Regions from separate parts of the Actinosynnema sp. NPDC050801 genome, predicted to be linked through region 2. Evidence: riboswitches for the same ligand, from Rfam matches in the RefSeq annotation. Region 2 holds a riboswitch; each other region holds the start of a gene.
The links. Region 2 has a riboswitch for cobalamin ahead of AB0K14_RS05165 (CbtB-domain containing protein). Riboswitches for the same ligand answer to the same signal wherever they lie in the genome.
Positions count from the first base shown of each region.

Region 1: linked by a shared signal. The riboswitch ahead of AB0K14_RS16420 (iron ABC transporter permease) and the one ahead of AB0K14_RS05165 (CbtB-domain containing protein) in region 2 are both predicted to bind cobalamin.
Region 3: linked by a shared signal. The riboswitch ahead of cobN (cobaltochelatase subunit CobN) and the one ahead of AB0K14_RS05165 (CbtB-domain containing protein) in region 2 are both predicted to bind cobalamin.

Region 1 is NZ_JBFAQZ010000006.1:284,329-287,597, forward strand. Features, by position in the region: gene AB0K14_RS16410 (ABC transporter substrate-binding protein) at 1-57, opposite strand, end outside; gene AB0K14_RS16415 (heme ABC transporter ATP-binding protein) at 54-803, opposite strand; gene AB0K14_RS16420 (iron ABC transporter permease) at 818-1,900, opposite strand; cobalamin riboswitch at 1,993-2,119, opposite strand; gene AB0K14_RS16425 (3-isopropylmalate dehydrogenase) at 2,412-3,269, opposite strand, start outside.
Region 2 is NZ_JBFAQZ010000002.1:66,189-69,457, forward strand. Features, by position in the region: gene AB0K14_RS05155 (HAD family phosphatase) at 1-557, shown strand, start outside; gene AB0K14_RS05160 (CbtA family protein) at 546-1,286, opposite strand; gene AB0K14_RS05165 (CbtB-domain containing protein) at 1,297-1,500, opposite strand; cobalamin riboswitch at 1,531-1,715, opposite strand; gene AB0K14_RS05170 ((2Fe-2S)-binding protein) at 1,770-2,435, opposite strand; gene AB0K14_RS05175 (LysE family transporter) at 2,454-3,269, shown strand, end outside.
Region 3 is NZ_JBFAQZ010000029.1:7,316-10,584, reverse strand. Features, by position in the region: gene cobN (cobaltochelatase subunit CobN) at 1-1,869, opposite strand, end outside; cobalamin riboswitch at 1,903-2,036, opposite strand; gene AB0K14_RS36460 (hypothetical protein) at 2,044-3,093, shown strand; gene AB0K14_RS36455 (precorrin-8X methylmutase) at 3,090-3,269, shown strand, end outside.

The DNA of each region.
Region 1 (3,269 bases), on a different contig from region 2:
CGCGCCGCAGCCCGTAGTGAGGACCAGGACCACGGCGAGCGCGACGAACTTCTTCACTCGATCTCCCTGTGTTCGAACAGCAGTTGCGGTACGCCGCTGGTGGGGTGGCGCACGACGTGGGCGCGGACGTGGAAGACCTCGTGCAGCACTTCGGGGGTGAGCACGTCCTCCGGCCTGCCGCTGCGCACCACCCGGCCGTGGTCGAGCACGTGCAGGCGGTCGCAGTAGGCGGCGGCGAGGTTGAGGTCGTGCAGGACCGCGAGGACGGTCACGTCCAGGCTGCGGACCAGCGCGAGCACCGCGAGCTGGTGGCTGATGTCGAGGTGGTTGGTGGGTTCGTCCAGCACGAGCACCTTCGGCTGCTGGGCGAGCGCGCGGGCGATGAGGACGCGTTGGCGCTCGCCGCCGGAGAGGCTGAGGAAGCCCCGGTCCGCGAGGTGCGCGGCGTCCACTCGGGACAGCGCGTCGGCGACCACCTCCCGGTCGCGTTGCGGAGTGCCCCGGTGCGGGAGGCGTCCCATACCGACGACCTCGGTGACGGTGAAGTCGAACTCGACGTGGCTGTCCTGGGTGAGCGCGGCGAGGTGCTCGGCGGTGTCGCGGACCTTCGTCGTGGCGAGGTCCCGGCCGCCGAGCCGCACCACTCCCCCGGACGGTCGCAGCGCCCGGTACACGCAGCGCAGCGTGGTGGACTTGCCGCTGCCGTTGGGGCCGACGATGCCGTGCACCTCGTTGGCGCCGGCGTGCAGGTCGATGCCGTGGAGGATGCCGTCGACGGTGACGCGGTCGAGTCGGACGTCCATATGGCGGCGGTCCATCAGCGGCCGCCGAACACGTAGCCGCGGCGGCGCATCAGCAGGATGAAGCACGGCACGCCCAGCGCGGCCGTGATGACGCCCAGCGGCAGTTCCTCGGGTGCGGCGAGCAGGCGTGCGGCGACGTCCACCCAGATGAGGAAGCAGGCGCCCGCCAGGGGTGCCACGGCCAGCACCTTGCGGTGGTCCGCGCCGACCGTGAGCCGGACCGCGTGCGGCAGCATGAGGCCGACGAACCCGACCGCGCCGCTGACCGCGACCAGCACGCCGGTCATGGCGGCGGTGACGCCGAACAGCGCCTTGCGGGTGCGGGAGACGTCGATGCCGAGGGTGGTCGCGGTCTCGTCGCCCATGGAGAGGGCGTTGAGGTGCTTGGCGCGGCTCTGGAGGTAGGCGACACCGGCCAGCACGACGGCGGCGGCGACGGGCAGTGCCGCCCACGTGACGCCGCCGAGGCTGCCCAGCAGCCAGAACATCGCGGCCCGTGCCGCCTCGCCGCGTGGTGACTGGAACACCAGCAGCATGGCCAGGGCGGAGAAGCCGTAGGCCATGGCGGTGCCGGTGAGCACGAGGCGCAACGGGGTCAGGTTGCGGCCGGCGACCACGTAGACCAGGGCCATCGCGGCGAGCGCGGCCAGGAACGCGGCCGTGGACAGGGCGTAGATGCCCAGTGAGGCGAACAGGCCGGTGGTCGCGACGGCGGTCGCGCCGACGCTCGCGCCGGAGGAGATGCCCAGCACGTACGGGTCGGCCAGGGCGTTGCGGACCATGGCCTGGATCGCGACGCCGACCGCGGACAGGCCCGCGCCGACGACGGCGGCGAGCAGGACGCGCGGCAGGCGGATGTCCCACACGATCCGGTAGGGGCCCGCCTCGGCGGCGTCGATCGTGCCGCCGGTGAGCGCGGCGGCCAGGAAGCGGAGGACGTCGCCGAACGGGATGCGCACCGGCCCCAGCGCCACACCGCAGACGACCGAGGCGGCGAGGACGGCGGTGAGGGCGAGGCAGAGGCCCGCGGTGGACGGGCGGCGCGGTGTCGGTGGTGCGGCGCGGTCGGTCGTGCGCCGACTGCTGGTGGAGGTCACCGGTCGCCTTTCGGACGGGTGGCCCAGACCGGCCACCCGCGCCCGCTCGTGGCAGGCCGGCGCACCCGTCCCGCAGACCACGGCAGGAGTTGGAGCAACTTCCCACCGCCCGCGGGTGATCGGGCTCGCCGAGCACGTGGCTCGACCTACCGTTGCGGGTCAGCGCCGGACTTCGACCGGACTTCCCCCACGGGCGGCACCGGCGACCCTACGGCCCGTGACGCGGTCAGGGCCACCACGACGAGGTCGTGGTGGCCCTGATCACGTGCTTTCGCCTGCGCGAGTCGAACACTCGCGTCCCGCGAGTCGAACACTCAGGTAGGCCGAGTTCAACGCTCAGGTGGTGGCACGCCGGTCCCGAGCGTTGAACTCACGGGTCCTGAGCGTTCGACTCGCGGGTCTTGAAGGTTCGACTCACGGGTCCTGAGCGTTCGACTCGCGGGTCTTGAAGGTTCGACTCGCGGGTCTTGAAGGTTCGACTCACGGGTCCTGAGCGTTCGACTCGCGTGGGTCAGCCGGTGCGGACGTTGGACGACACCAAGGCGGCCAGGCGGTCGCCCACCGCGTAGGTCGCGCCCGGCGACGAGTGGTCACGAGTCGCCAGATCGAACGCCACCGACGCTTCGATCCGCCGGGCCGCCTCGGACTCGCCGAGGTGGTCCAGCATCAGGGCGACGGAGAGGACCGCCGCGGTCGGGTCGGCGATGCCCTGGCCCGCGATGTCCGGCGCGCTGCCGTGCACCGGCTCGAACATGCTCGGGTTGCGCCGCGTCACGTCGAGGTTGCCCGACGCCGCCAGCCCGATGCCGCCGGTCACCGCCGCCGCCAGGTCGGTCAGGATGTCGCCGAACAGGTTGTCCGTCACGATCACGTCGTACCGGCCCGGGTCGGTGACCAGGTGGATCGTCGCCGCGTCCACGTGCTGGTAGGCCACCGTCACGTCCGGGTGCTGCAACGACACCTCCTCCACCACGCGCGACCACAACGAACCGGCGTGCGTGAGCACGTTGGTCTTGTGCACGAGCGTGAGGTGCTTGCGCGGCCGGTTCGCCGAACGGGCGAACGCGTCGCGCACCACCCGCTCCACGCCGAACGACGTGTTGATCGACACCTCGGTCGCGATCTCGTGCGGCGTGTCCTTGCGCAGGAGCCCGCCGTTGCCGGCGTACAGGCCCTCCGTGCCCTCGCGCACCACCACCATGTCGATCTCGGGCGGGTCGGCGATCGGGCTGCGCACGCCGGGGTAGAGCCGGGCCGGGCGCAGGTTCACGTGGTGGTCCAGTTCGAACCGGAGCCGGAGCAACAGGCCGCGTTCCAGGATCCCGCTCGGCACCGACGGGTCACCGACCGCGCCGAGCAGGATCGCGTC
Region 2 (3,269 bases):
TGTCGCTCGCGACCAGGCAAGCCCTGGTGGGCTCCAGCACGGCCCGGACCATGGGCCTGCTGTTCGCCGAAGCGGGTGTCGAACCGACCGACGAGGACCTCGCCGACGGCGCGGCCTGGATCAGCCGGCGCACCGAGGAGCTGTTCCGGGCCGGCCTGCCCTGGCGTCCCGGCGCGGCCGCGGCGTTGCGCGCGGTCCGCGACTCGGGCGTGCCGATGGCGCTGGTCACCTCGACCGAACGGCGGCTGACCGAGGTCGCGCTGGACACCATCGGCCGCGACCTGTTCGACGTCACGGTGTGCGGTGACGAGGTCGACCGCCGCAACAAGCCGCTGCCCGACCCGTACCTCAAGGCCGCCCGACTGCTGGGCGTGGACCCCACCCGGTGCGTCGCCGTCGAGGACTCGCCGACCGGGGTGAACTCCGCCGCGGCCGCCGGCTGCACGGTGCTGGTGGTGCCGTGCGACGTGCCGGTCGAGCAGGGCGAGCGCCGCGTGTTCCGCGACTCCCTGGTGGGTGTCACGCTGGAGACGCTCGCCCCGCTGCTAGACCGCTGACCCCTGCTCCGCCCGGCGCGTGGCGGGGTCGACCAGCAGGCCGAACACCACACCGAGACCCAGCCACAGCGTCGCCGTCTCGGCGAGCGAGGCCAACCGGAAGTCCCACACCACGCCGGCCGGCATGTCGGCGGGCACGACATCCGGTGTCGCCGGGAACACCACCAGCAGCACGACCACCGCCGCCACCACGGCCGCCGCCACCGCGGTCCAGCGCACCGGACCGCCCAGGTTGCCCAGCCGGGACGCCAGGTGGCCTGCCCCGAACGCGACCAGCAACCCGGCCGCGATCAACCCCAGGTAGAGCACCGTGCGGTACTCCACCGTGCCCGGATCACCGACACCGGGCGGGTTGGCCGGGTACTTCACCGCGGGCAGCAACGCCGCCGCGCCGAACGCCGCCGCCGACAGCGCCACCGCCCGGACGAACGGCGCCTTGGCCGCGAACCAACGCCGCGACATCGCGTACGCGGTGGCGAACAGCGCGCCGACGGCGACGCCCACGACCACGGCGGCGAGCACACCGCCGACCACCTGCGTGCCCCGGCTGAACAACTCGCCGTGCCCGTGGTCCGAGCCCGGCTCCGCGGGACGTGCCCGTTCCACGGCCAGTGCCGCCCGGATCGGCGCCTCGACCACGAGCACGCCGACCAGGCCCGCGAGCAGCCCGGACACCGCGCCCGCGCCGACACCGCGCAGCAGCAACCCCCGGTAGGTGGGTGTTGTCACGTCGCCGCGCCTAGTGGCACGGAACGCCGAGCGCGTGGCGCCCGTCGTGGAAGAACTCGTGCACGGTCTCGGCGGCGTGGCCGAGCGCGATGCCGTTCTCCTGCAGGACCAGCCACGTCACGGTCAACGCGACCAGTGCGACGGCGTAGGCCCACTTGGGAACCGGGGTGACCCAGGGGTCGGTGAGAGCAGGGGTGTGCGCGGGGCTCGTCATGACGGCCTCCTCCATACCTCGTGGAAGGTCAACAACAACTCGTGCCGCAGCCGGTCTCCTGACTCCCGGATCGACGCCGTCCCCGCGTCTTCCCAGCCGCTCCACGCGACCAGTGACGTTCTCGGCGGGTTGGCTCCCCGGTCACAGTGGCGAGGACCGCGCCGGATTCACACCGGCTTCCCGTCCACTGCGGCGCTGCGAACCGTAGATGTCGATCGTGGGCCGGCACAACCGACCAGACGAGTTGTCGTGTTCCTCACGTGCGCGGGTCAGCGCCGCGGCGGGGTGGTTCGGGGCAGCGGGCAGTCACCGCAGGTGCCGCCGCCGTCGAGCCGGTAGTACAGGCAGCAGCTGCGCCGCCGGAACACCACCTCGCCCGGGAATGGGATGAACTCGCCCGTGCCCTTGAGCGGCGGGTCGGCGAACAGCTCGTCGGCCAACCCGGCGCAGTCGATCCCGCCGCGGTGGACCGTGCGCAACGCGCCCGCCATGGACGACCCCGCGTTGCCCCACAACAGGCCGCGCGCCACCGGCGTGACCGCGTGCACCGCCTCCACCACCGGCTCCAGCGACTCGGCCACGCCGATGCCCGCGAGCGGCTCCTTGAGCCGGACCTGGAGACCGTCGGGGCGGTAGCGCCACCACAGGTTGGCGGGACGGATGTCCGGCGCGACCCCGCCGACCGCGCGGGCGGCGACCACCGGGCTCAGCAGCCGTGCGGTGTAGCCGAGGAAGAACAGCGACGCGGCGACCCGCCGTTCACCGGTGCGGTACCGGTCGCCGATCCGGTCGAGGGCGTCGGGCAGGTCGGGGCCGTCGAGCAGCCGCGCGCCGTCGTGCCAGGTGTCGTCGGGCCGGCCGACGTCCAGGGCGAAGAACGGGCTGAGGCCGCGGATCTGCCGCAGGGTGGTGAGGACTCGGGCGAACTCGGACACGTGACCTAGTCTGCCGCCGTGGACGCACTGGGGTTGGGACTGGCCCTCGGCCTGGCCGCGAGCATCAGCCCCGGGCCGCTGTTGGTGCTGGTGGTGACGTCGGCGTTGCGCTCGGGTTGGCGGGCGGGCGCGCTGACCGCGTGCGCGCCGCTGCTGTCGGACGCCGTGGTGGTCGCCGTGACGCTGCTCCTGCTGGACCGCCTGCCCGCGCGGGCGCTGGGCGTGCTCGGGGTTGTGGGCGCGGTGTTCGTGGTGTGGAGCGGCGTGCAGACGGTCCGGGAGGCGCGGTCGGCCACCCTGGCCGCCGGCTCCGCGACCGGTGGACCCGCCGATGCCGCCGGTCCTGTCGAGACCGACCGTGCTGCCGGTACCACCGGGCCTGCCGATGCCGGCCGTGCTGCCGATGCCGCCGGTCTTGTCGAGACCGCCGGACCTGCCGGTGCCGCCCGTCCTGCCGGTGCCGCCGGACCTGCCGAGGCCGACCGTGCCGCCGATCCGCCCGTCGGCGAGCCTGCTTCCAGCGCGCCTGCTCAGGACGAGCCGGCTTCCGCCGGAACCGTTGTGCCGCAGGAAGACCGTGCTTCGCAGCCGTCCCCGCCCAGGGGACCCCTGTTTTCGATTCTACCGACGAGGTCCGACAAAACCGGCTCGCGCGCGCTCCGCCGAGCGGTCCTGGTGAACGTGCTCAGCCCGCACCCGTGGCTCGCCTGGGCGACCGCGCTCGGTCCGTTGACCATCACCACCTGGCGCGGATCGCCCGCCGCCGGCGCGGCGCTGCTGATCGGGTTCTACCTGACCCTCGTGGGCGGCAAGGTGGTGATCGCCCTCCTGGTC
Region 3 (3,269 bases), on a different contig from region 2:
GAGGTCGTGGTCGAGCTTCGCGGCCTGGATGAGGGTCCAGATCTGCGCCCGGATGGCCGGCAGCTTGGCCGGGTCCATGGCGGCGATGTTGCCGTGCTCGTCCAGCAGCTGCTCCAGCCGGGCGATGTCGCCGTAGCTGTCGGCCCTGGCCATCGGCGGCACGAGGTGGTCCACCAGGGTGGCGTGCGCCCGCCGCTTGGCCTGGGTGCCCTCGCCCGGGTCGTTGACCAGGAACGGGTAGATCAGCGGCAGGTCGCCCAGGGCGGCGTCGGGGCCGCAGCCCGCCGACATGCCGACGGTCTTGCCGGGCAGCCACTCCAGGTTGCCGTGCTTGCCGACGTGCACCACGGCGTCGGCGCCGAACTCGTCCTCCAGCCAGCGGTAGGCGGCCAGGTAGTGGTGGCTCGGCGGCAGGTCGGGGTCGTGGTAGATGGCGATCGGGTTCTCGCCGAAGCCGCGGGGCGGCTGGACCATGACCACGACGTTGCCCGAGCGCAGGGCGGCCAGGACGATCTCGCCGTCGGGGTCCTTCGACCGGTCCACGAACAGCTCACCGGGAGCTTCGCCCCAGTGCTGCTCCATCTCCTGCCGGGTGTCCTCCGGAAGGGTCGTGTACCACTCCCGGTAGCGGGCGGCGGGAAGCCGGACCGGGTTGCCCTGGAGCTGCTCCTCGGTCAACCAGTCGGCGTCCTGGCCGCCGGCCGCGATGAGGGCGTGGATCAACGCGTCGCCGTCGAGGTCCGCCACGCCGGGCAGCTCGTCGCCGATGTCGTAGCCGTGGTCCTTCATCGCGGTGAGCAACCGGACCACGCTGGCCGGGGTGTCCAGCCCGACCGCGTTGCCGATGCGGGAGTGCTTGGTCGGGTACGCCGAGAGCATGACCGCGATCCGTCGTTCGGCCGGCGGGATGTGCCGCAGCCTGCCGTGGCGGACGGCGATGCCCGCGACCCGCGACGCACGCTCCTCGTCGGCGACGTAGACGGTGAGGCCGTCCTCGTCGACCTCCTTGAACGAGAACGGCACGGTGATGATCCGGCCGTCGAACTCGGGGATCGCCACCTGGGTCGCGGTGTCCAAAGGGGACAGTCCGTCGTCGTTCTCGTCCCACGCGGCACGGCTGCCGGTCAAGCACAGGGCCTGGAGGATCGGGACGTCCAGGGCCGCCAACGCGCCCACGTCCCACGCGTCGTCGTCGCCACCGGCGGCCGCGGCGGCGGGCTTGGTGCCGCCCGCCGCCAACACGGTGACCACCAGCGCGTCCGCTCGGCCCAGTTCGGCCAGCAGTTCCGGGTCGGCCGCGCGCAGGGAGGCGCAGTAGACCGGCAGCGGCCGGCCGCCCTTGGCCACGATCGCGTCGCACAGCGCGTGCACGAACGCCGTGTTGCCGGCCACGTGGTGGGCCCGGTAGTACAGGACCGCGATGGTCGGGCCCTCGCCGGCCTGCTCCCGCTCCAGCAGGCCCCAGGTGGGCGTCGGCTCGGGCGGCGCGAAGCCGTGACCGGTGAGCAGCACGGTGTCGGACAGGAAGTGGTGCAGCTGGGCGAGGTTCGCCGCGCCGCCGTGCGCCAGGTACGCGTGCGCCTCCGCGCACACACCGCCCGGCACGGTCGACAGCTCCATCAGCGGCGCGTCGGGGTTCTGCTCACCGCCCAGCACCACCACCGGCAGACCCGAGGCGAGCAGCCGGTCGAGGCCCTCCTCCCACATCCGGCGACCGCCGAGGATGCGCACGACCACCAGGTCGACGCCCTCCACCAGCGCCGGGAGGTCGTCCGCGGCGGTGCGGGCGGGGTTGGCCAGGCGGTAGTCCGCGCCACTGGCACGGGCGGACAGCAGGTCCGTGTCGGAGGTCGACAACAGCAGGATCACGTGCGGGCTCCATCCCTCGGGGGTCCTCGCCCCGGTCGTGGGGGACGGCGAGCGGAGTTCCTGACTCCCGGGGCACGCCCGGTCACAGTGGCGGGACCGCGCCGGATTCACACCGGCTTCCTCCTGCTGCTTCGCCGTTCGGAGGTCACCCTAACGGCAGTTAGCATCCAGTCCATGCCCACGGCACCCCATGCGCCCTCCGCGGAGGCGACCACGTCGGCAGGCCGCACCCACCCGGACGCCTGCCCCGGTGCCGTCGACGTGCACCGGGCCGCCGACGGCGGGTTGGCCCGGGTCCGGGTACCCGGCGGCACGGTGAGCGCGGCGCAGGTCGACGTGCTGCGGACCGCCGCCCTCGAACTCGGTGACGGGTTCCTGGAGCTCACCTCGCGGGCGAACGTGCAGATCAGGGGCTTGGCGCCGGGCGCGGAGCACGAGCTGGGCGCCCGGTTGCGCGACGTCGGCCTGCTGCCCTCGCTGACCCACGAGCGGATGCGCAACATCGTCGCCGCGCCGTTGGAGGACAACCAGGCGTTGGTCGACGCGATCGACGCGGCGTTGCGCGCGGTGCCCGGGCTGGCGTCCCTGCCAGGGCGTTTCCTGGTCACGGTGGGTGGCGCGGTGAGCGGCCTGTCGGGTGACGTCGGGCTCGTCGACGACGCGTTGTTCCTGGCAGGACGGGATTCCGGGCTCCGCGTGACCGATCCAGTGGACGCCGTGGTGACCGCCGCACGCGTGTTCGGCGAGATCCGCGGCGACGCCTGGCGGCTGTCCGAAGTGGACGGCGGTGTGCGGAAGATCACCGACGCGCTGGGCGTTCCGGGCGACGCGCGGATCGAGCCGACTGTGATGCCCGTCGCACCGGGCGTGCACGGGTCGGTGGTCGTGGCCGGCGTGCCGTTGGGGCGCTGGGACGCGCGGCTGCTCGCCGGCGTGCCGGTGCGGCTCACGCCGTGGCGCAGCGTGGTGCTGCCGGCCGGGAGCGATACCAGTGGCCTGTTCACGTCGCCGGACTCGCGGTGGCACGGGGTGAGCGCGTGCACCGGGCGGCCGGGGTGCGCGAAGTCCCTGGCCGACGTGCGGGCCGACGCCACCCGGTGGGTCGACACCCGGACCGCGCCGGGACGCGTGCACTGGTCCGGTTGCGCCCGGCGGTGCGGCCGGCCGGCCGGCGACGTGGTGGAGTTCGTCGCGACCGGCGACGGGTACGAGGAGATCAGGTGACCAGCTACGTCAAGGACGGCGCGGAGATCTACCGCCGTTCCTTCGCCACCATCCGCGCCGAGGCCGACCTGGCGCGGTTCCCGTCGGACGTGTCCCGGGTGGTGGTGCGCATGATCCACGCCTGCGGGATGGTCGACCTGGTCCCGGACGTCGACTTCTCGCCACACGTGGTGCGC